Regions from separate parts of the Paraglaciecola aquimarina genome, predicted to be linked through region 1. Evidence: predicted binding sites of a transcription regulator. Region 1 holds the regulator's gene; each other region holds the start of a gene.

Region 1 (8,198 bases):
TAATGCCATCCCTCGAATGACGAGTGTTAGGGTTTGATTACCCGCAACCCCACCCATACTAGGTACTATGGTGTTAAGTATGGCCAACACAGCCAGCTCACTCAGTGTTGCTTCAAACATATCACTTACCGCAGCCGCCATTAACGCGGTAAATAAGTTAACACCAAGCCACAAGGTCCGACGTTGAGTACTTTTAACGACAGGCGCAAAGGTATCCTCTTCATCGTCTAAACCGGCCATGCTCATCATAGAATGTTCGGCATCTTCACGAATGATATCTACCACATCATCTATGGTAATTCGGCCTACTAAATGGTTGTTACTATCCACTACAGGGGCAGATAGCCAATTGTAACGTTCAAATAAATTGGCGACTTCACCATCTTCCATATCCACAGGGATAGAAATTGAGTCTTTAATCAATGATTCAACTGGGGTGTCGGGGGCAGCGGTAATTAATTTAGTAATGGCCACCCCTCCCATTAATTTGTCTTCACTGTCTACCACATACAAGGTATCGGTATGTTCTGGCATTTCACCCTTTAGTCGTAAATATCTTAAGATGACGTCTACATTAATTTTGGGTCTTAGCGTAATAGTGTCGGTATTCATGATGAAACCGGCAGTTTCTTCACCGTAAGACAGGCCTAGTTCAGCCCTTTGCCGATCTTGCTCGTCCATGGTCGCCAATAGGTCTTGGGAAACCGATTCAGGTAGAGTGCTGAGGGTTTCAACCAAATCATCAGTATCCATCTCTTCGAGTGCATCTGTGATTTTTTCTGGCAGCATGGTATTGATGATGCCATTACGAACGTCTTCAGATAACTCTTCTAGAACATCACTATAAAGCTCGGGTTCAATTAATGGCCACAGCACTAAACGATTACGACTGCGGCTCGATTCTAAAAGTAAGGCAATATCGCAAGGCTGCAACTGTTGCAGCATTTCTTTAACTAGTCCTGTATTGTCATCTTCTAATGCATCATCGATAGCATGAAGTTGGCTTTTTGTACTTTTAGCTTCGAAGGTCTCAGGCATGGCTTACTAATTATTATCCAATTGAATTAACAGAGAATGAAATAGATATAGGGTATTGATTTTAGGCAACTAGTTTAATCGAAACCTACTGCTATATCAGTACAAATTTTCTGAAGTTTTTGTTAAAAAAGTAAAGTTGAGTAATTTATCGGTTTAATACCTTATATGGCCCCTCTCCCATTGCAAGACATCATTTTGATCAATTAACAAAATCCATTGCTGCCATATATTCGGCTTTTTATAAGCGTATCTATCCGTTATAGCTTTAATGGTTGTTCGCATCTTACTATCTTATTAATCCGGCGGCCTCGAAGACCCTTGATACTATCTGATTGAAGTAAGACGGTTATGAACTGTTAATCAACACCTTGTTGTCTTTTGCAATTTGTCGATAGGTTTTCACTTATTTGAGCGCTTTCTTAATGGGCTGCTTTATTTACATTAACTGGCAAGTAGTCTAGCTGATAATGCAACATGGCCCATGCCATTCTGGCCATTTTGTTGGCTAATGCCCCACAGGCTTTACTGAAACTCATACAGGTTAACCATTCCCGCCACCAACGACTCACGCTGTCATCTTTATCGCCGATATGCCTCTGTGCTGCTCGTGCGACATTAATAAATTGTGTGCCTAAATACGTATTCCCTCGCTTACTGATACCCAATAATCTTGGATTATCACTAGTGGTATGTTGCTTGGGAACTAAAGAGTGCGCTGTATTTCTTTTTTGACACTCGCTCTCTATCATTCATGAACACTAAACGAAAAACAGACGTCGCAGTATCTAATCCAATTGTCATTTTACTCATGTGACCCTCTGTGACTTTGATAGTTAATGACAGCACTATCTTGGCACATTACGATGCCCTTATGGGGGGAGGGGGAAACAGAAAAAACAGCGTTATGGATAAAGCAAAAGCAACGCCAAGACTACTCGTTAAAGTGCTAATTGAGATTACAAAGTTACTCTAAACTAATCCTTAGCATCCCCCGTCTAATGTCGTGGCGAGGGACTATTGGTTTGAGTTTGGGTATTCATATTAAAAACTAGCACAGAGTGATAGTTTGAATTTTCTTCCATAGATAGCGTTTGAGGACAATGCATCTGGAACAGCATTATATGTCCGTAACTCGCTTTCTAGTAGGTTGGTTGCTTCAATTCTATGACTGTTGCTTAAACCGATCCTGGGTTAGTTAGCGGGAGGTGGCTCAGTTTGGCTAAAGGTTTGTAGTCTGCTTTTTTCAAGCGCGTCAATGGTTTCCGAGATGTTACCACTTTCAATAAATTTAGCCAAAATACGCATTGCCTTATCAGAAAACGCTTTCGTTGTATCTCTGTCTAAGTATTGGCTAAAGCCTACAGCCTGTTTCAAAATGTGTTGCCCTTTGTATAGAAAGTAGTGAGGCTTAGTTTTAGTGGCTTGATTGGTGGGTATAAAATGAGCCATTTCGCTTAGAATTTCTTGTGCCTGAGGTTGTGACAAAAAATAAAGAAACTGCTTAGCTTCAGCTTTGTTGTTGCTTGATGCAGGAATGACAAACATATCTGTAGGGGCTTCTTCTGCAACTGCAACATGTGGCTTTATTGTGGGAAACCGGAAAAATTTAATGTCATCTCGCATTGCCGGTGATATTTGTGTGGTGATGAAATTGCCAGCTAAAATCATCCCTGCTAAATCTCGATAGAGCAGAGGAATTATATGTTTAAAAGTGAAGGAATTAGAATTTCGAATAAAACATTGGTTGTCTAATAGTTCCTTCCAATAGGCAAATACTTCGCGGATTTCAGCACGATTGAAAGAGAGGTGCCCTTGTAACAACTGCATATGAAATTTTAGGCCATTAATTCTAATGTTTAAGTAATCAAACCACCCAGCTGCTGGCCAAGGTTGTTTAGTGCCTATGGCTATGGGAATAACTTTCTGAGCTCTTAAGGTTCTACAACTTGCTAAAAATGTGTGCCATGTGGTGGGAATATCGATAGCGAACTTTTTAAATACAGACTCTTTATAGTAAAATCCCCAGAAACCTGTGGCATAGGGAATCGCATATTGATCTTGATCGACAGACACTAGTGATTTCATATCTTTGGAGTAATGGCTACCAACATTTGTGTGTTGCCAAAGGTCAGTGACTGGCTCCAACCAGCCTAAATTTGCGTAGTCAGTTAAGCGAGCGGCCCAAGGCCAATTTAAAACATCGATGTACTTTGAATTTTTATCCCAAAGGCTATAATTTTCTTTAAAATTAGCATCGTCACTAGAGATATACCGAATTTCAATGTGCGGATATTTCTTATTAAATAAACTAGCAATGTTTTCAAAAGCATTTCTTTGATCGGTGCTAAAAATTAATATAGCTACGGTTAATGTCGTTTTTTCAGGTTGAGCTCTACTAAATTGTGAAAAGAGTATTGACGCCAATAGCAATATCACAGTTACCGTACACCTACCATTTTTTGGGAGTAACATTCTATACATATCAGCTTTTCCAAATGGTTCGATCAATAAAAGGATAGCTTATAGATATGCCTGCCGTGACTTTTCTTTTTGTGCGTCCACAGAGTCCATTGGGGCGGTAAATAAAATTGGCTGCTACAAAAGTTAGTCGTTCAAGCGGGAGGCATTATTTAGACTGCAATGATTATCGCAGATTGCCCTTGGTAGTGTGTAACTTCCGGGCACTAAGTGGAGGCGTTTTATGCATAGTGCTTAAATGGGCTACTCTTCTTCGTTAAAATACTTAGCAACTAAGTTTTCAACTGCATCTAGGGCTTCTTGAGCATCGGTTCCTTCACTGACTACTTTAACTTCTTCACCTTGGTGGCTTTCTAGCATCATTAAACCCAAAACGCTGTTAGCCGAGGCCTGTTTGTCGCCTTGATGTAAGGTTATTTCAGCATCGAATTTAGTCGATAGTTGTACTAATTGTGTGGCAGCGCGAGCGTGCAGTCCTAGCTTATTTACGATAAGCAGTGTCTTTTCTATCCTTGGCATAAGCTACTTATTTAATTCACGATGGCGTATTTGCACATCTGGGTGAGCATCGCTGAAATTCTTCGCTAAGGTTTCAGTGACATAAACTGAACGATGTTGGCCGCCAGTGCAACCAATGGCAACGGTGACATAACTGCGATTGTTGCGCTCTAAGTGGGGTAACCAAGTAGAAATGAGATTCTGAATTTGCCAAATAAATTTAGTCACTATGGGTTGTGAACCTAAAAATATTTGCACTGGGCTGTCTAGTCCGGTCAGGTGCTTTAAATCGGGCTCCCAATGAGGATTGGGCAAAAAGCGCCCATCAAATACATAATCAGCATCTTTGGGGATGCCATGCTTAAAACCAAATGATTCGAATACAAGTACCAGTCTAGAACTTTTTTACCTAAGATTCGCTCGCGAACAATCTCGGCCAACTGGTGTACCGACAGTTGGTCGGTGTCTAAGTATAGATCGGCACGCTCGGCAATAGGAGCCAGAAGCTGTCCTTCTGCTTGGATCGCAGCAGATAACGACTTGTTCTGTTTCGATAGAGGATGTAAGCGTCTGGTTTCACTAAAGCGTTTAATCAGAATGTCGTCGCTGGCATCTAAATAGAGTATGGTTAAATTCCAAGTAGCCGGGAGGTAGTCAAGGATCTCAACTAACTCATTGGTGTCTTTAGGTAAGTTTCGCACATCAATGCTAACAGCCACCTGATCATATTCGTCGACCACTGTATGGGTGAGTGTGGGTAACAAATTTACTGGAATATTGTCTACACAGTAGTAGCCAAGATCTTCTAGGGAGCGTAGCACCACAGATTTACCTGAGCCTGATCGTCCGCTGATAATTATGAGTTTCATTTAGCTCATTACCTCAAATAATTCCTGATTAGTTTTGGCGTCTCGTATTTGTTGCAAGGTGTCTTTGTTGGTTAATTTCTGTGCGATAGCAGATAACGTACCTAAGTGCTCACTTGCCTGTTCTTCTGGTACTAAAATAGCGATGAAAATATCAACAGGAAGGTTGTCTATTGCATCATAGGGAATAGGCGATTCGCTGGTGACGACTATTGCTAAAACGTTTTCAAGGCCTTTTAAGCGGCCATGAGGTAACGCAATACCGTTACCAATACCAGTGCTGCCCATTTTTTCTCTGGACATTAAACTCGCGAGTATTGTGCCTTGATCGATGTTAGTCACAACTTGAATGGCGGTTTGACTGATGAGTTCAAGTATTCTTTTTTACTACTGCCCTGAACTGCACAAAGTGTGCAGTCAGGATGGATAATGCTTTTTAATTCCATTACAGCCTCTAATGCTTGGTGTTAATGGCGTTTGACTTTTTCCTTATGTTTAATCACTTGACGATCAAGTTTATCGATTAAACCATCTATTGCTGCATACATATCTGAGTGCTCAGATGTTGCAAACACCTCTGATCCGCTGAGGTGAACGGTAGCTTCGGCTTTTTGATTCAGCTTCTCTACATTTAATATAACGTGCACATTATTAATGTGTTCAAAATGTCGCTCTAACTTAGTGAATTTAGTGTCTACATAGTTTCTTAAAGAATCTGTAATATCTACGTGATGACCAGTAAGGTTAATTTGCATATTGCCTATTCCTTCTAAATTTCGCCTACAACAGGCTTTTACGTTGGTTAGATGGGGGGATCAACAATGATTCCCGGTACTTTGCTATTGTCCGCCGTGCCACTTTAATACCTTGGTCGGCCAACAATTGAGCAATTTTACTGTCGCTTAGTGGTTTGCTAGGCTTTTCAGCAGCGACTAGTTTTTTGATCAATGCCCTTATGGCAGTTGATGAGCATTCTCCGCCTGCGTCTGTGGCTACATGGCTAGAGAAAAAATACTTAAGTTCAAAAATGCCTCGAGGTGTATGCATGTACTTCTGGGTGGTAACCCTTGAAATAGTTGACTCATGCATATCTACCATTTCCGCTACATCGTTTAACACCATTGGTTTCATCATTTCCGGGCCGTGCTCAAAAAAGCCCATTTGTTGCTGCACTATACAATTAGACACTTTAAGTAGCGTTTCGTTGCGGCTTTCCACACTTTTTATAAACCACTTAGCTTCTTGTAGATGAGATCGAATAAATTGGCCATCAGAACTGTTTTTAACGTTCTTGCTCATGGCTGCGTATTGTTGATTAACATTTAGTTTGGGCAGGCTGTCTGGGTTTAACTCTACGGCCCAGCGACCATTCTTTTTACTCACCGATACGTCTGGAATGACATATTCTGGCTCACCGGTTACAACCGCTGTGCCCGGGCGTGGATTTAAGGTTTGCAACAAGCGCATGGCTTCACGTAGTTCATCTTCTTTCAATCGAGTTTTACGCATGAGCGTACGATAGTCTTTACTACCAATTAGATCACAATAGTCGGTGATCAGCATTTTGGCTTCTTCAAGCCAAGGGGTGTCGGCAGCAAATTGCTTAAGCTGAATCAATAAACACTCTTGCGCGCTTCTGGCGCCAGAGCCAATAGGATCGAGCATTTGAATACGTTTTAGAACAACTTCTACTTCATCCAGTTCAATTTCTTCGTCATCCATACTCGCCAGTACTTCTTCAGTACTAATGGTTAGATAGCCGCCTTCATCGATCGAATCTATTATGGCTACGGCAATGGCTTGGTCTGTGTCACTGAAATGGGTTAGGCGTACTTGCCAAAGCAGATGATCTTGAATATTGTCGGTGGTTTCACCTTGGAATACTTGGTCGTCGTCCATTGCTGGGCCTGAGCTACTAGAGGTAGACGGGGCCGGTGCCGATGATGCGCTTAAATATTCATCCCAGGTACTGTCTAAAGGCAAATCTTCAGGAATATCATTGTTTTGTAAGGCATCACCAGACTCTATATTATCGACATTAACTTCCGCCGTGTCATTCGCACCATTTGCGTCATGATTGGTTTCTAATGCCTTGTCACCACCTGTATTATCTACTTGTTCATCAACTTCAAGCAGAGGGTTAGAATCAAGTGCTTCTTGTATCTCTGTTTGCAGGTCAAGTGTAGACAATTGCAGAAGCTTAATTGCTTGCTGCAACTGTGGTGTCATTGTGAGTTGTTGGCTAAATTTTAATTGTAAAGAGGGTTTCATTTACTTCTTATACTTATTTCTGTTGATATCAGCCGAGCTAATCGAAGGCCTAACTATAGCCTGAATTGCTCACCCAGGTATACATCTCTTACACGTTGATCACTTAAAACTTCTTCGGCAGTACCCGATGCTATCAGTTCACCATGGCTAACAATGTAAGCTTTTTCACATACGTCTAGCGTTTCCCGTACATTATGATCAGTAATTAATACACCAATTCCTCGATCACGCAAATGTTGAATGATTTTTTTTATGTCGTTTACTGAAATAGGGTCAACACCGGCGAAAGGTTCATCTAGTAAAATAAACTCAGGATCAGCTGCTAAAGCGCGAGCAATTTCTACTCGTCGGCGTTCACCACCAGACAAACTCATACCTAAGCTGTTGCGAATATGGTTGATATTAAACTCGTCGAGTAATGAATCGGCTTGTTGCTCTCTTTGTTCTTTAGATAGTTCCTTGCGCGTTTGCAATATCGCCATCAAGTTTTGATAAACCGTGAGTTTTCGGAATATAGAAGCTTCTTGAGGTAAATAACCAATGCCTTGGCGCGCACGAACATGCATCGGCTCTAACGTCAGTGCCTGTTGATCGATATAAATTTCACCTTTGTCTAGAGGAACTAGACCCACGATCATATAAAAAGTGGTCGTTTTGCCTGCGCCATTTGGACCCAATAAACCTACTATTTGTCCAGTTGAAACTTCTAGGCTGACATCCCGTACAACTTGCCGAGATTTATAAGATTTAGCTAAATGTGTGGCTTTTAATTGGGCCATTAAGGTTGTGATTCCTGTTGTTTGGCGGCGTTACTTTCAGAAGTAGATTCAGGTTGGAATATCGTGATAACACGGCCACTTTCTTGATTGTTACCTTGAGCGATAATTTGTTCAAGCTCCATATTAAACAATATTGAATTTCCTTTTACGCTGCTCGAGTTTTGCTCGATTAGTGCATCACCATCAAGTGACAATGAACGCGTGGCGCGTTTATACATAATTTGATTGGCTTTTGCTTTAACTGTGCTGCCATCTTCTTGTTGTTGTG
Region 2 (8,198 bases), 3.6 Mb from region 1:
ACGAGAAGCGAATGCTGTGTTGATAGATGCATCTAATTATGAACTAGCGTCAGATATCAGTGAAAAATTTCCACGCCAACCTTTTATTTTTGTCGGTAATATAGAAGTATTTAAAACTAAAGGTAATATTGTTGGGGCGGTAGACGAGCCTGTTACTTATCCTGTTTTGACTCAAATGTTACATCGCTGTCAAGAATATAAAAGACGGCAACCATCGACCAAAACCAGCGCAAACAATAAAACGCGGCTATTCCGTAGCTTGGTTGGTAAAAGTAACGAGATACAAAATGTTAGGCATCTGATTGAACAAGTTGCACCAACCGAAGCGAATGTCTTAGTGCTAGGTGAGTCGGGTACAGGAAAAGAGGTAATTGCTCGCAATGTACACTTTTTATCTAATCGTACCGATAATATTTTTGTCCCGGTAAACTGTGGTGCTATTCCAGGTGAACTGTTAGAAAGCGAATTATTTGGTCATGAAAAAGGCGCCTTTACTGGAGCTGTTAGCGCCCGAAAAGGCCGTTTCGAACTGGCTGAAGGCGGCACGTTGTTTTTAGATGAAATCGGTGATATGCCTCTGCAAATGCAAGTCAAGTTATTAAGGGTGTTGCAAGAGCGAACATACGAACGGGTAGGGGAACTAAACCTATTAAATGTGATGTTCGGGTTATCGCTGCTACCCATCGTGATTTAGAGAGTATGATAGAAGAAGGGCTGTTTAGGGAAGATTTATACTACCGATTAAATGTTTTTCCTATCGACAGTCCAGCGCTAAGAGAGCGAAAAGAAGATATTCCGCTTTTATTACAAGAGTTAGTTTCTCGCTTAGAGGGAGACAATGCACGGATAAAGTTTACCGAAAATGCATTGACCTCGTTAATGGAGCACAAGTGGGCGGGTAACGTTCGTGAACTGTCTAATTTAGTTGAAAGACTGATGATTCTGTATCCAAATCGACTCGTGGATATGACAGATTTACCTAGTAAATACAGACATCTAGATGTTGAGTCTTATGAGCCAGATTATCCAGAAGAGCTACTTGAGCGCGATGCAATTAATGCGGTGTTTGGTGGAAGCGGGAATGACAGCGAGCAAGAGTTTCATGCTGAGCATAATTCATCAACCGAGTTGCCAAACGATGGACTTAACTTAAAAGAGTATATTTCGGAATTAGAGGTTAGCTTGATCACCCAAGCCTTAGACCAACAAGACTGGGTGGTTGCCCGCGCGGCGGATGCGTTAGGTATGCGGCGTACAACTCTAGTCGAGAAAATGCGTAAATACGATATTAGTAAAGTCTAATTCCATTTTCTACCTTTACGAGCTTCCCTATTAAACATGGAGTGGTGCTGTGTTGGCGCTAATTATTTCGCTCCAATTATTCTCTTACTTTGAGCCGTGGGCTTAAGGTCACGGCGCCATAATCGGTTGGTACGCCTTGTCATTTCAGCGCTTTTGAATGCAGCTTGCTGCTAATTTTGTGGTTCTCGCCTAATAAATTTTCCAAAAATGTCATTAGATTGACGTTCTAAAATCCAAAATATTATTTTAACTTACTGAAAATAAACAAAAATTTAATTGGCACAAGATGTGCTTTAGTCTCATTGTAATTATTCTGTCTAAGTTTTGACACGAGGAATATATGGGGACACCAAATATGTTGTTTGACACAGATCTACATTCATCTACGGGCATTCACGCTGCGCCGATTAACGAGTTGTATCACAAAGCACATCCAGAGGTGGATGCTGATGAATTGGAGTCTTTGCGATCCTAGGCCAATCGGTTGGAACACTTACTGCAAGTAATGCCAGCAGGTGTAGTGGTGGTTGATGGCAAAGGTGTCGTGAGACAATCAAATGATTTAGCCAATGACTTATTGGGTAAACCTCTTGAAGGACAGTTGTGGCGAACCATTATATTGCGCTCTTTTAAACCTCAAGCAGATGATGGACATGAAGTTTCGTTGCATGATGGGCGTAAGGTTAAACTGTCGATCACGCCGTTGCTGAAAGAGCTAGGACAGCTTATTGTTTTAACCGATTTGACCGAAACAAGGCAGCTACAACAACGCATTGGCCATCTGCAAAAACTGTCTTCTTTAGGGAAAATGGTCGCATCGTTAGCACATCAAATTCGTACGCCTTTATCTGCTGCTATGTTATATGCGGCAAACTTATCCAACGGCAATTTAAACAACGATTCCCGCGACAAATTTAGTGAAAAGCTAATGTCTCGTTTGCGCGATTTAGAAAGCCAAGTGAATGACATGTTATTGTTTGCTAAAAGCGGTAAAGAGCAAGTGGTGCAAGAAGTATCGCTGCAAAGTCTAATCAATGAGGTTAAGCAGGGAAGTGACGCCATGGTGCAAAGTCACAATGCATCACTACTGGTTACCTTACCCGATCCTGATGTATATATTTTAGGTAATAAAACCGCACTTGCAGGTGCATTACAAAATTTGATTCAGAACGCCTTAGAGATTATCCCCAACAATGCTGTTATCGCTTTGTCAGCCAAGATTGATAAAACACGGCCCAATTGGGTGAACCTGTCGGTTGCTGATAATGGCCCAGAGTATCAAAAATTCAATAAATGGACAAGTGTTTGAACCTTTTTATACCACCAAATGCAATGGCACTGGCTTGGGGTTGGCTGTGGTTAAAAGTGTTGCGCAATCACATCAAGGGCAAGCAAAGGTGAGCAACTTAGAAAGTGGGGGAGCTTGTTTTACTATTTGCTTGCCTATTTTAGATACCAACTTGTCAAAACACACGCAAGCAACAGCCAGCATTGCTAACTCATCCACATCGTTTACAGCCGATATTTTAAGGAGCTAAACCATGACTCAATCAAACATTCTAATAGTCGAAGATGACGCTGGTCTCAGAGAGGCCCTAGTTGATACATTATTGTTAGGGGGTTATAGCGTGGTTGAAGCCGATAGCGGCGAGCAAGCGTTAATAAAATTATCTGAACAAAGTATTGATTTGGTCGTGAGCGATATCCAAATGGGCGGAATGAGTGGCTTGATCTTGCTCAAGAATATCAAAGTAAAATATCCTAACTTACCTATTTTGTTAATGACTGCATACGCCACAATTGATGATGCAGTACAAGCAATGCGTGATGGGGCAACAGATTATTTGTCTAAGCCTTTCGCGCCAGAAGTGCTACTTAATCTGGTTGGACGATATGCGCCAGCACAAAAAGTAGAATCACGAACCCCTATAGTCGATGATCCTAGCAGTATTCAATTACTCGAACTTGCTAAAAAAGTGGCTCGCTCAGAAGCAACGGTCATGGTCTTAGGACCTAGTGGTTCCGGTAAAGAAGTGTTGGCTAGGTATATTCACGACCAATCTCTGCGTAGCGAAAAACCGTTCGTAGCAATAAATTGTGCCGCTATTCCAGAAAATATGTTGGAAGCGACTTTATTTGGCTATGACAAGGGGGCTTTTACTGGCGCCTTACAAGCATGCCCTGGAAAATTTGAACAAGCACAAGGCGGCACTATTTTGCTAGACGAAATAAGTGAGATGGACTTGAGTTTGCAAGCTAAGTTACTAAGGGTGTTGCAAGAAAAAGAAGTCGAAAGGTTAGGTAGTCGTAAGACAATTTCTTTAGATGTGAGAGTGATCGCAACGAGTAACCGCAATATCAAGCAAACAGTTGACGCTGGCGAGTTCCGAGAAGACCTGTATTATCGCCTAAATGTATTCCCTTTGACTTGGTTACCACTGGATAAGCGAGCGGGAGATATTGTGCCATTGGCCGAGCACTTAATTGAGCGCCATTGTCAAAAACAAGGCTGTTTTATTCCTAAACTTAATGCTGCAGGTCGCAGTAAATTATTGCAGCACAATTGGCCAGGCAATGTGCGTGAGTTAGAAAACGTTATTCAAAGAGCGCTGATCCTTGCTGATGGTGATAAAATTGATGCGCAAGACTTGATGATAGAACAAGATCTTAGTAATGCTCCTCAAACACCTGATGTCATGAGTATTGAGGAAGATAACAGTAAGCTTGGTTCGGAATTGCGTCAGCAAGAGCATCAAATTATTTTAGATACGTTGCAAAGTTGTAAGGGCCGCAGAAAAGACGTGGCTGAGCGTTTAGGGATCAGTCCTCGTACCCTAAGATACAAATTAGCTAAAATGCGCGAGATTGGTATTGAGTTACCAGCCTAGTTTGTTCAAGTATGTGTGTGTAGTACTCCTTTAGTCGCCAATGTAGGCGACTTTTTTTGTCTTTAAACTGGCGCTTTTGTCAATATTATGACGCTTTTTCTACCCTATGGTGTTTGCATATCTAATTGTTATATATGGATAAATTTATTTATCTTGTGGGTTTTATTGGTTTGGCATCTACCTTGCTAGTATCAGGGTAATTAGCGCAATTAGTCAAAGGTTATGGGAGTATTCAAATGGACATAAAAGCACAGTCTATTTATCAAGAAATGCAAAGTATGGCCGCTCAAACTAAAATGGATTTGGACCAACCAGCGGCCATCCAAGGTAACCCCTCTTCACAGAACTTTGCTGATTTACTGGGGAATGCATTAGATACAGTAAACAGTATGCAGTTAGAAGCTAAAGATAAAGCCATGGCATTTGAAATGGGTGACAAAAGTCTCAGTTTGGCCGATGTTATGGTAGCCAAAGAAAAATCAAGTATTGCATTTGAAGCGACGATCCAAGTACGAAATAAAGTACTAGACGCATATAAGCAAATCATGAATATGCCGGTTTAGGAGTTAGCAAGTGGCTGAAGCAGCGAGTACAGAACTAGCCGTATCTGATATGAATTCTGATGTTTATGCAGACGATTCAGTAGCGGAACAAAAATCTGGGTTTATGGAAGCGGTAGGTAACACCGATTTAGTTCGTCAGGTTACGATTGTCGCTGCATTAGTCATATGTACTGCCATTGCCTTCATTATATTAATGTGGGCGCAAGAGCCTGATTATCGTCCTTTGGCAACAATGGAAACCCAAGAGTTAATTGAAACCCTAGATTATTTGGATCAAGCACAAATTGATTACTTGTTAGAAGGGAATACGATTAAAGTTGCCAGCGATGAATATCAAAACATTAAATTAGGCTTAGCTAGACAAGGTTTAACGCAAACTGAGTCGGGCGGCGCTGAAATTATCATGCAAGATATGGGGTTTGGTGTTAGCCAGCGCGTTGAAAAAGAACGTCTTAAACACGCTCGAGAAAAACAAGTCGCCAGTACTATTGAAGAAATAAGCACAATTTCGAGAGCCAAAGTCTTATTAGCCCTCCCTAAAGAAAATGTTTTCGCTCGTAGAGAGAAAAAAGCCAGTGCTACAGTAGTGGTGACACCAAGACGAGGTGCCATCATCTCAACAGGAGAAGTGAATTCTATTATTGATATTGTGGCCTCAGCTGTACAAGGATTAGAGCCTGACCGAGTCACGGTGTCTAACAGCAATGGCCGACTATTAAACTCTGGATCTCAGGGGGCAGAAGCTGCGCGATCTCGCAAAGAATATGAAATAGAGAAGAAGCGTGAACAAGCTTACATTGAAAAAATAGACTCAATTCTGATCCCGGTTCTTGGCTTAGGCAATTACACGGCTCAAGCCGATGTCACTATGGATTTTACAACAGTTGAACAAACTCAACGTAGCTATAATCCTGACCTTCCAGCCGTACGTAGTGAAATGACGGTAGAAGATAATAGTATAGGCGGAGTCATTGCCGGCATTCCTGGAGCGTTAACAAATCAACCCCCTCTGGACTCAAATATTCCAGAAAATGCGGCAACCGACAGCCGGCAGCCCGTTACGCCAGAAACCATAAAGAAGAGACCCGCAACTACGAATTAGATACCACGGTCAGTCACACTAAGCAGCAAGTAGGCGTGATTCGACGACTAAGTGTATCTGTGGGACTTGATTATGTTAACAGTGTGGCCGCTGACGGTACGGTTACCAGCGTCCCTAGGACACAAGCCGAATTACTAGATATTCGCAGGTTATTGCAAGGAGGCATTGGCTTTGACGTCACCCGTGGCGACTCCCTCGAGGTGGTGAGTATTCCCTTTAACCGTCTTGATGATGTGGTTATTGAAGACTTACCATTTTGGGAAGATCCGACATTTTTACCTATGCTGAAATTAGGTGGTGGCTTATTTATTATCTCCTTGTTGATAATATTTGTTGTCAGACCGATGGTCCGTAAACTAATTTATCCAGATGAAATCAAAGTGAATGAAGATGACGCCGACGAGGGCTTAGATCTGGGCGAGGAAACGATCAGTTTACTGGCTGAAGAATTTGATGATGCGCAAGTAGGGTTTGCCGCAGATGGTACCTTCATGTTACCTGACCTGCACAAAGATGAAGATGTTTTAAAAGCAGTACGTGCATTGGTGGCCAATGAACCTGAGTTATCATCGCAAGTTGTAAAAAATTGGATGTTGTTAGATGAATAGTCTAAGCATGATGACATCTCTTTGGATTAAGGGCTAAGTTGTGGCTGAAGAAGAAAAAGTGGAAGAAGCTGGCTATGACGTCAGTAAATTAGAAGGCGTAGATAAAGCGGCGATCTTGTTATTAAGTTTGACAGAAGACGATGCGGCGCAAATTCTAAAGCATTTAGAGCCCAAGCAAGTGCAAAAGTTAGGGCAAGCTATGGCTCAAATTGAAGACATGACACAGGCCAAAATCACAGCTGTTCATAAACACTTTATTGAAGAAATTCAAAACTACAGCACCATTGGCTTCCAAAGCACAGACTTCGTAAAACGCGCACTGACCTCTGCCTTAGGTGAAGATAAAGCAGCTAATTTAATTGATCAGATATTAATGGGCTCTGGGGCGAAAGGCTTAGATTCTTTGAAATGGATGGACTCCAAGCAAGTGGCCAGCATTATTCGCAATGAGCATCCACAAATACAAACCATTGTTATGTCTTATCTTGATGCCGAGCAATCTGCTGAGATCCTTAGTCAGTTCCCAGAAAAAGTACGTCTTGATCTGATGATGCGAGTGGCCAACTTAGAAGAAGTACAACCAGCGGCATTGCAAGAGTTGAACGAAATTATGGAAAAACAATTTGCCGGTCAAGCGGGTACGCAAGCTGCCAAAATGGGTGGTTTGAAGTCTGCTGCAGATATTATGAACTACCTAGATACCAACATTGAAGGTCAATTAATGGATGCCATTCGTGAGCAAGACGAAGAGATGAGTCAACAGATCCAAGACCTCATGTTTGTTTTTGATAACCTTGCAGACGTAGATGATCGGGCTATACAAGCGATTCTACGAGAAGTACAACAAGATGCCTTACTCAAAGCAATAAAAGGTGCAGAAGAGGATCTGAAAAACAAAATTACTAAAAACATGTCGAAACGAGCAGCAGACATGCTTATTGACGATCTAGAAGCCATGGGACCTGTCCGTATTAGCGAAGTTGAAACCGCGCAGAAAGAAATTTTGTCTGTTGCCCGGCGCTTAGCTGATTCAGGAGAAATCATGTTAGGCGGCGGTGGCGGTGATGAATTCTTGTAGAATCACACTAATAAGGCATATGTGGCTGTTATGACAAATGAACAAGAAAATGACAAAGATGAAGTCATACCCTGGGAATTACCCTTTGTAGGCGAAGAAAAATCACCAGGAGAAGCCGAAACGACTAATGCGTTAAATCGTCGTGCTAACTGGCAATATGAGCCTCCTGAAGAAGAAGTTGAAATTCTGCCGCCAACGGCCGAAGAAATCGAAGCTATTCGTGCGGCTGCTCATGCTGAAGGATTAACACTAGGCAGAAATGAAGGGCAGGCACAAGGTTACGAACAAGGCTTTGCAGAAGGCAAAGAGGCAGGTTTAGCTCAAGGTATCGAAGAAGGCACCGCACAAGGGCTATCATCTGGTGAAGAGCAATCTAAGCAACATTTAGCACATTGGATACAGTTAATTGATAGCCTACATAAACCAATTGAAAAAGTGGATGACGAGTTAGAAAAAGAGCTTGTTTTGTTGGCGGTCAGCTTAGCCCGCGGGGTCATTCGAAGTGAAGTGAAAACCAATTCAGATCTTATTTTTCAAGCGCTACGAGAAGGCTTGAAAGCGCTGCCGATTCAAGAAAAGTGCTACCAAATTCATCTCAACCCTGATGACATTATTATGATTAAAGATCATTTTAGTGAAGACGAAATAGCTAAGCAC
Region 3 (8,198 bases), 180 kb from region 1:
GTTTAGGGTATAGCCAAGTGTAAGGCAATATCCAAAAACTGATAGAGCGCGACCAACAAATTGACTAAAAGTAAGCTAATAGACACCGCCTGCACTGATATGTAAAAACTACTACATGCCATAGGCACCAAGCAATACAGGCTATTTGAACTCGAGGAAACTCCCACACCCGGCATATCCAATGATCAGAAGGAACAAATGGTAATAACGTAATTATCAGCATAATTACCGTAAGGACGAATATCGATATTTCAAACATATTTATCCTTCAAACTTCAGGTCAAGTAACAACTTCAGCGCCTTATGGAACTGGAACTATGAGTATTTAGTGTACCCACCCAAACAGTAGCTGTCATGTATTAACAGCCTTTCTTTGATTATGTAATTTTTGCAGACCAACAAGTATGATTTACATAGAAATGTCTCGGCTCAGTTACCATGCATTGATAAAAAATAGTTAACACATTGATAAATATATAATTTTTATCAAAAAACGAGTGGCATAGAGGTTGCTTCTAGAATATTACTAGCGCGGAATTAACCGCCTTAGTTATAGGAGAAAATCATGCCAACCGCAGCTAAAACAGCAACTAAAGCAAAAGTGACCGACTCTCATTCACAGACACCTATCGCTGACAGAGTAACAGAAACCTTACATGAGTCAGTAAATACATTAGGTGAACATGCCACTGTAGCCGAAGGAAAGCTTCGTGAAACGGCGACAACGTCAGCGCAAAATTTCGAACAAAAGCAACAGCAAGCCAAACAGTACTGGGATCAATCCAGTGTGGGTAAATTCACCAAAGAAAACCCTGTAGCCACAGCGGGCATTGCTTTTGCTGCTGGGATGTTAATCACTTCGTTCTTCAAACGTAAGTAGAACAACTGACGTGAAATCATCTACGCAATCCCCTGTAATGAGCAGGCGTCGGCTGAAGCCGATGCCTCTGCCGCAGATGTAATATCAGCATGGGAAAAGGTGCTTCAAAGCATAAAGGTTAAAATGCGCCTGAATGCCGAATTAATAGCCGCGGACTTTCGTCTGTCTCTACGTGCCATTGTTATTACACTAATATGCATATTACTGCTGGTGGGATTAAGTCTAACTACCTGGATCACGGCACTCGTCGCTTTGTGCGTGGGGTTGATGCAGTGGGGTATGCATTGGGGATTATGTGTAGTAATTGTCTTGGTGTTACATGGCTTGGCGATATGGTTAGTGAAACAAATCATGGGATCATCTGTACAAGCGATTGAAATGAAAACCAGCTGTGACGCCATACTTCCTAAAAGAACAAATAATAGGAGCAAGCAGGATGTTTGATTTTATGCAAAAGCAAAAACAACAATTGGCACAAGCCAAGAAGGATCTTGAGGTTGCACAGAAATATTCACAACGCCGTCGCTTAGATGCCCAACAAAAAACTAAGATATTTCTATCTTCAACAACAGGCATTGCCAGCGCATTTGGCGCGGGTGCTATACATGGTGCTACCAGTAAGCAAACTCAGTCCCCTGTATCTAGCCTACTCCCCATGTTAATGCGTATGCTTTAACACCTATTAAGCATTACTACGCTAGACTTTGCAGGCGATAACACGGCTAATGGTTCCTTTTGTACACGTCAACTATGTCTGCCATGCTGGCCGCTGAACCTAGTGAGAATCACCAGCATCGCTTAATGCAGTTCCTTCATATTTCTAGTACCAATCTGCTTTAACGGCTTTGGAACTTACCGCCCGGACCTACGCTTAACTTAATCAACCTGAGTTCTGGATAAGAACTATCGTTTAAGCTACACACTAGTTTACGCTAAGCAATATCAATATAATTCAATGGCTTAATAAATTTTTGTCTACATAACCTCAGCTAAATGTTACTCGGTAACGAAACTTTTCGTGTATAGCAAGGCGGATTGTTGTACCTAATAACGTGTCATTGCTAAACAATCCAACGCCGCTAGATAAAAAGAGCATTATCCAGAGGTTCGGCTTATTCAGGGTTCAGGTTAATCAGTTGCCAGTAATGCTTTGTTCGATTTGAGTAAACTCGGTTAGTTCTTGATACTCAATAGGTAGCTTGTTATTCATCATTCTAAATACATGAATACCGTTTTGACTTATGTGCTGAGCTATTTTGCCAAAATGTTGATTAAACAAAGTCGTCAGTTTGCCATTGGCCAAAATCTGTTGCATCCCAAGGTTTAGCCGAGTGACCACTGAACTATGTTTTTGTGACAAGTGAAACAACACGGGATGGGGATAATAAAACATGTGATTAGGCGCGATGCTTAAGCCCTCGGCACCTTGTTTCTGCTTGAGTAATTGCTCGTCAATTTCAATAAACCCCAAAGGTAACAAGTCAAAACGCTGGGCCGACGCCATTTTGAAAAGCTTACTAAGACTAGCTTCAACGACGGTAAATCCAGCATCTTTATACACTTCAACATCACTCCATCCAGGCCCCTGACCAATGGTATAATGTTTTAAACTATCCAGAGTTTTTAGTTCATGGATTTTAGCGATGAGCTCTTTACGCATAATAATTTTTCTAAGGCCAAAGACACCGTTAAAAATAGGTTGTTTGATCACCGCAATCTTATTATTGAGCGGATGGTAGGGGCTAGCCCATAAGATGACATCTTGATGTTCATGAGCAATTTTATTCAGGCGGGTAATGCTGTAGCCAGATTCCCGTAAAGATATTGTGTAATCGCCATAAGCCTCTTTGGTTTCTTCCAAAACTAAAATCAATACATTGAGTTCGTAGTCAGATCTGGCTGGTAATTGACTATTGGTAAGAAATTGAAAATGCTCAGCTGCCACAGACCTAGGTAAGATTAAGAAAAAAGAATCAGCGCAGTCGATTTTACCGACAATGAACTGAGCAAGTATCTGCAGAATATAGAATAATTTAAAATTGGCGCTCTCCCAGTGTGAATGAACCACCAAGCTGCCACTCATAAGTGGCCATTTAAAAATAACGACTTAACAGAACAGATAGAATAAACCAAGCCAAACCAGAGTATAGGGGGAAAAACCAAAGGTTTGACTAGTGTATCTAAATGAAGTCACTAGCAACCTACCACAGGACATGCCACTTCAGAGTATGCATTCACGTCTGCCAGCAACTACGTCCCTCACCATAACTGACTGTAGAAAGGATTATAGATACTCAGAAATTACGGACAAAATTTATTGGCATATAAGCTGGGAATTTTTTACACACGTCTAGGTAACAGTTACAGCCATTCTTCCTTTTAAAATCACATAAAAACAAAATACCTATATATATCAATCAGATAAAACATGGCATTGAATTGGCATTAGTCTAAGTGAACTTTAAACAGGAGAAACAATATGAAACGTACAACCCTTTCACTATTAATCGCCACTGTTATTAGTACTACATCTCTAAGTGTTAGCGCAGAAAACACTTGGAAAGAAGGTGCCAAGGATGCTTGGATTGATGGCAAAGCCGAATCAACATTGTTATTTAACGGCAACTTGAATTCTTTCGACATTAATACCGATGTAAAAAATGGCACTGTCATTTTAACCGGTAAAGTCGACACTTCAGTAGACAAAGCGTTAGCTGAAGAGTTAGTTGCTTCTTTAGATGGGGTAACCGATGTTGAAAACAACTTAACAATAGTGTCTGCAGATAGAGACAATGAAGACAGTGAGGTCATGCAAGATCTTAAAGACTCAAAAGTCGAAACAGTAGTAAAAACAAGACTTCTGTTTGAATCTGAAGTGAGTGGCATGGATATTGAAGTAGAAGTAAACAAAGGAGTAGTAACCTTGATGGGTAAAGTAGACTCGGATTCAGAACGAGAACTAGCTTTAGCCATCGCTGAAAATACCGACGATGTCACGCAAGTAGTAGATAAACTTCAACTAGAAAGCTAAATATTAATTCTAGAAAAATGTGCCGCGCTCTTAGGGCGCGGCTTTATAGTTTGAGTCAGGATCTAAGTAACATGCATAAAATCAGTACAACCTTTATCAATTTATTTCGAACCAGAAGCAGCAAAATAATCGCTCCACCTGTGACCCATTTTAATTGGTTTGCACGTTACGACGTAGACCAAAAATCAACCAAAGTAGACTGAACTCATTACACTCACTCTTGTCATTTATATGTAAGTAAACGGCCCAAACAACAGGAAATTTATACATGACTGCTAGCAGTAAAAAGTTACTACAACCCGCTGAATCTGCATATTTAGGGCGTGTTTTTACCGATATTGAGCAAACGTTAGCCGTTGTGGGTACCTGCACTACGACAGAAAGTCTATCTATGTCTTTTTCTCAATCTTTCAATGTACTTAAAAGTACAGATGCTTCAGTCCTATTCAAAGCCGCAGCAACTAACGATATAGACTTGATCATTTTTTGCGCACAAGGCGAGAAGGCGATGTGGGTAGAGTCTTTGCGCAAAATCCGTTCACACTCAATTTTAAATGCGATCCCTGTTATCGTACTGACCGAACACAACTCAGTTAATGAGCAACTAATAGCGTTAGAACTTGGTGCACTGGATTGTATGGCGAAGCCTGCGAATCCATTTGTCTTACACGCCAAAGTTGCCAACTACATGAAATTAATGAAAAACGTGAAGGAATTAGAACTCGTTTCTAGTACCGATGGGTTAACGGGCTTGTCAAACAAAATGCAATTAGAGACCATGGTTACCAGCGAATGGTACCGAATGAAAAGAAGTCAAAGCCCCTTATCTTCATTAATGATAGACATTGATTACTTTAAACCCTATAACGACAAATATGGACATTTAGCCGGCGATGAAGCACTTAAGGCAGTTGCGGCTGTTATCAAAAACGTAGCGAGCCGAAACTCAGACTTTGCAGCCCGCTTTGGCGGTGAGGAATTTGTCGTACTGCTGCCTAGTACCGACGCAGACGGCGCTGAAAAAGTAGCAAAAGATATTTTAGATGAAGTGTCAGCCTTAGACATCCCCAGTGCTAATCAGGAACTTCCTCAGCTAACTGTTAGTATTGGTATCAGTAGCTTCGAACCCCACTGTCTGTCTCAACAAGACAAAAGCCCGGGGCATTTACTAGATCAGGCCGACAAACAACTATATCGTGCCAAACAGCGTGGGAGAAATAGATACTGTCGCTAGTAACCTAGATGACTTATTAAGTGTACTAGCGTAATTATCAAAAAAACGCCAACCTACTCACCACAAGAAGCGATGCATTGCACTGACAATGACGTTAACACACATCACTTTAGTCACTATTCAGACATATATGGACGCTCCGCTATGGTCAAGGCAATATTTGCCTCCATCTTCAATTTGAAGATGTTTACTTCTTTATTTTTATTAGCACATCAACTCTGACGATAAATAATTAAGGGTCGTACTGACATATATCCGGCCTATTATGAGAGTGAGGTTATTGGTGTACTCTCTGGCCCTAATGAGATCCGCACTTAACTGTCTCAAACACCCACTCGGTTTTAAAAACCTAGTCTCGTACAGACTGTTGCTAAGTGCGGGAAACCCGCTTTTACATCATTTTTCGTCGACTTTGATTGTGTATTTTATCTATATCGTTTTATCATATTAGGCTTGATATTTAGCTAGCTACCGGCTGATAGTTTTCATTTCGCTGTAATAATATCCAAGCTAATCGGGCTAGACGATTGGCCAGTGCTACCGCCGCTTTGTTCTTGCCACGTCGTTCAACTAGTTGTTTTACCCATACGGACAATTTGTCATCTCGGTTTTTTGTGCGATACATCACACTGCGCGCACCATGTATGAGTTGTTTGCGTAAATATTGATTACCGCGTTTGGTAATACCGCCATAAAAAGACTTTTCCCCACTGGCATATTGCTTAGGAGTGACACCTAACCATACCGACAATGCTCGAGGGTTTGCAAACTGACTCCCATTGCCAATTGCTGCATATAATGCGGTGGCATTAAGCACGCCTACACCTGAGTAGCGTCATTAATCTTTGGCATAGGGGGTTTTGTTGAACATATTGCTTTAACTCGTTTTCAATAGACTGGCAGCGCTTGCTGAGTTGGTCGTATTCTTCCTTGGTGTCTCTTAGCTGGTGTTTCATTCGTAGGCTAATACGTTCATCTTTTGGGTCAATAAGGGCGGTAATATGCAGTGTAAAGCTTTTTAAGCCTTGAGGGATAATCACGCCATACTCGCTAAGTAGCCCTCGTATTTGATTAATAATACTGGTTCGTCTGGCAATCAACTTATCACGAATACGATGCAGTGCTTGAATGTCTTGTTGCTCCACAGATTTAAGCGGCACAAATTTAATGTTAGGGCGCCAAGAGGCTTCCGCAATCGCGATGCTATCATTACGGTCATTCTTATTCCCTCGCACAAAAGGTTTAACGTGTTGGGCAGGAATTAAACGCACGATATGCCCCATCCCATCAAACAGCCGCGCCCAATGGTGGCTTGAATAGCAGGCTTCCATAACCACAATGGCTTTTTCTTGCTTAGCCATAAAAGGTGCCAGTTTCTGACGAGAGAGCTGTTGATTACTTTGCATTTTATGCTGGGGTGAAAACACACCTACTTGAAAGACATTTTTTGCCAAATCGATGGAAATAGTATTAAGATTATTCACAGGACACTCCTAAGTAATTAACTGTTGTTTACACATTCAGTTTGGCGCCATTTTGACGCCGTTGCTACTTTGGAGCGTCCATCTCATCACCCATGAAACCTTCGGGGCTTGGAAAAAATATCTGATAGTGATGGGTAAAGAATCGGCCCAATTGAAATGACTCAGCTTTTATTTCCTTTCTCTGTGTGGCGTAGCGCTTTGGCACCACTATTGAGACACCCATGAAACCTTCGGGGCTTGGAAAAATATCTGATAGTGATGGGTAAAGAATCGGTTCAATTGAAATGACTCAGCTTTTATTTCCTTTCTCTGTGTGGCGTAGCGCTTTGGCGCCTTAGTAGAAGTTTTACGCAGGTTTTATCTCTTTGCTGAAAAGTCTAGGAGCCTTGTTGACAGCATAGGGGAACGACTGGCTTTGAGGTCGGTTTACAATATTGACAGTCCAGTTCCAATTCAGCTCCCCATCGCACCAATTGAGGTAGCTCTAATTTAGACACCTATAATCATCTTTCACAATTGCCCATAGTTACAGGCAAAACTAACGTTACTATCGTTATACCAAAAAGCACAAAGCATAGAGAAGTGCTTTGTGCTTCGTTAAATGATTGCGCTGTATGTGACCAGAATCCTGGATAAGCCGAACCTCTCGATAACGCTATTTTGTATCTAGCAACGTAGGATTGTTTAGCTTAGACGACACTTCTTATCCAAAACTCTGGTTATGTAGTATTATTGCTTGAGGTACTAACTTAATCGTCTTTAGAATGCTGTTTTTTGGCTAAAATAATTCCGCCAATAAACAGGACAAAAATTACCAGTCCCGCCATTATCAAAATATTAATAATTGTATCCATATCACCTCCTAATTCAAAACGTCTAACTAGATACTAGAAGCATCTGCTGCTTGGTCTTTGTTCGCTTTGTTTATCGGTTTTAGCATTGTATTCAGTTTTTCGCCACCTTTAGCGCCAAAGTCTAAAGTACGTATTGGGAATGGTATCAATATATCTGCCTTAGCTAGCGCCTGCTTAACAAGAATCACCGCTTTATGTCTCGCCTGCATGAAACCCGGTTCGCCGGGATAGTCGATCCAAAACCAAACCAATAAGTTCACACTGCTATCAGCAAAACTCTCGGCAAATACTGCTGTTTCCTCTTTACGGATTACAAAGTCACATTGATTTAACGCATCAACAATAACATCCGCCGCTTCTTGCGGATCATCTGCATAGGAAATACCCACAGGGATTTCAATGCGTCTCACCTGAGTGGTGGTGAAGTTTGTCAGTATATTCCTAAATAAAATTTTATTCGGCACTACTTCTAACTGCCCAAAAAATGTCTCGACTAAGGTGTTGCGAAGGTTGATGGTTTTAACTGTGCCAAACACTTTATCTGCTTTAATCACATCGCCGATTTGAAAGGGTTTTCGTACCCCCATGGCAATACCGGCGATAAAGTTCTCGGTCATATCTTGAAAGGCAAAACCAATAGCCAAGCCAACAATCCCAGCCCCAGCTAGCAACGAAGTAACGGCTCCTGATAGGCCAAGAAAATCCAAAGCAATAA

The links. Region 1 encodes sigma-54, which starts transcription at its own class of promoters, with help from an activator protein. Its sites were predicted from a motif close to GTTGGCACGNNNNTNGNNT; they were not measured.
Region 2: fliE (flagellar hook-basal body complex protein FliE) is a predicted target of sigma-54. The motif match lies at 4,360-4,378, and genes of this name have one in related genera.
Region 3: RS130_RS02710 (BON domain-containing protein) is a predicted target of sigma-54. The motif match lies at 3,308-3,326, and genes of this name have one in related genera.

The regions. Positions count from the first base shown of each region.
Region 1 covers NZ_JAWDIO010000002.1:243,479-251,676, reverse strand. The annotation lists gene mgtE (magnesium transporter) at 1-1,038, opposite strand, end outside; partial or broken gene RS130_RS01880 (IS110 family transposase) at 1,458-1,745, opposite strand; gene RS130_RS01875 (ABC transporter substrate-binding protein) at 2,230-3,519, opposite strand; gene RS130_RS01870 (HPr family phosphocarrier protein) at 3,760-4,035, opposite strand; partial or broken gene rapZ (RNase adapter RapZ) at 4,039-4,883, opposite strand; partial or broken gene RS130_RS01860 (PTS sugar transporter subunit IIA) at 4,884-5,326, opposite strand; gene hpf (ribosome hibernation promoting factor) at 5,348-5,635, opposite strand; gene RS130_RS01850 (RNA polymerase factor sigma-54) at 5,661-7,151, opposite strand; gene lptB (LPS export ABC transporter ATP-binding protein) at 7,205-7,930, opposite strand; gene lptA (lipopolysaccharide transport periplasmic protein LptA) at 7,930-8,198, opposite strand, start outside.
Region 2 covers NZ_JAWDIO010000002.1:3,856,268-3,864,465, reverse strand. The annotation lists partial or broken gene RS130_RS23940 (sigma-54-dependent transcriptional regulator) at 1-699, shown strand, start outside; gene RS130_RS23935 (AAA-type ATPase lid domain-containing protein) at 700-1,302, shown strand; gene RS130_RS23930 (hypothetical protein) at 1,643-1,777, shown strand; partial or broken gene RS130_RS19045 (sensor histidine kinase) at 1,778-2,840, shown strand; gene RS130_RS19040 (sigma-54-dependent transcriptional regulator) at 2,844-4,190, shown strand; gene fliE (flagellar hook-basal body complex protein FliE) at 4,427-4,753, shown strand; partial or broken gene fliF (flagellar basal-body MS-ring/collar protein FliF) at 4,764-6,463, shown strand; gene fliG (flagellar motor switch protein FliG) at 6,504-7,541, shown strand; gene fliH (flagellar assembly protein FliH) at 7,572-8,198, shown strand, end outside.
Region 3 covers NZ_JAWDIO010000002.1:427,612-435,809, forward strand. The annotation lists gene RS130_RS02695 (DUF883 domain-containing protein) at 566-880, shown strand; gene RS130_RS02700 (hypothetical protein) at 1,329-1,556, shown strand; gene RS130_RS02705 (hypothetical protein) at 2,013-2,963, opposite strand; gene RS130_RS02710 (BON domain-containing protein) at 3,360-3,911, shown strand; gene RS130_RS02715 (diguanylate cyclase) at 4,180-5,145, shown strand; partial or broken gene RS130_RS02725 (IS110 family RNA-guided transposase) at 5,606-6,629, opposite strand; gene RS130_RS02730 (mechanosensitive ion channel family protein) at 7,510-8,198, opposite strand, start outside.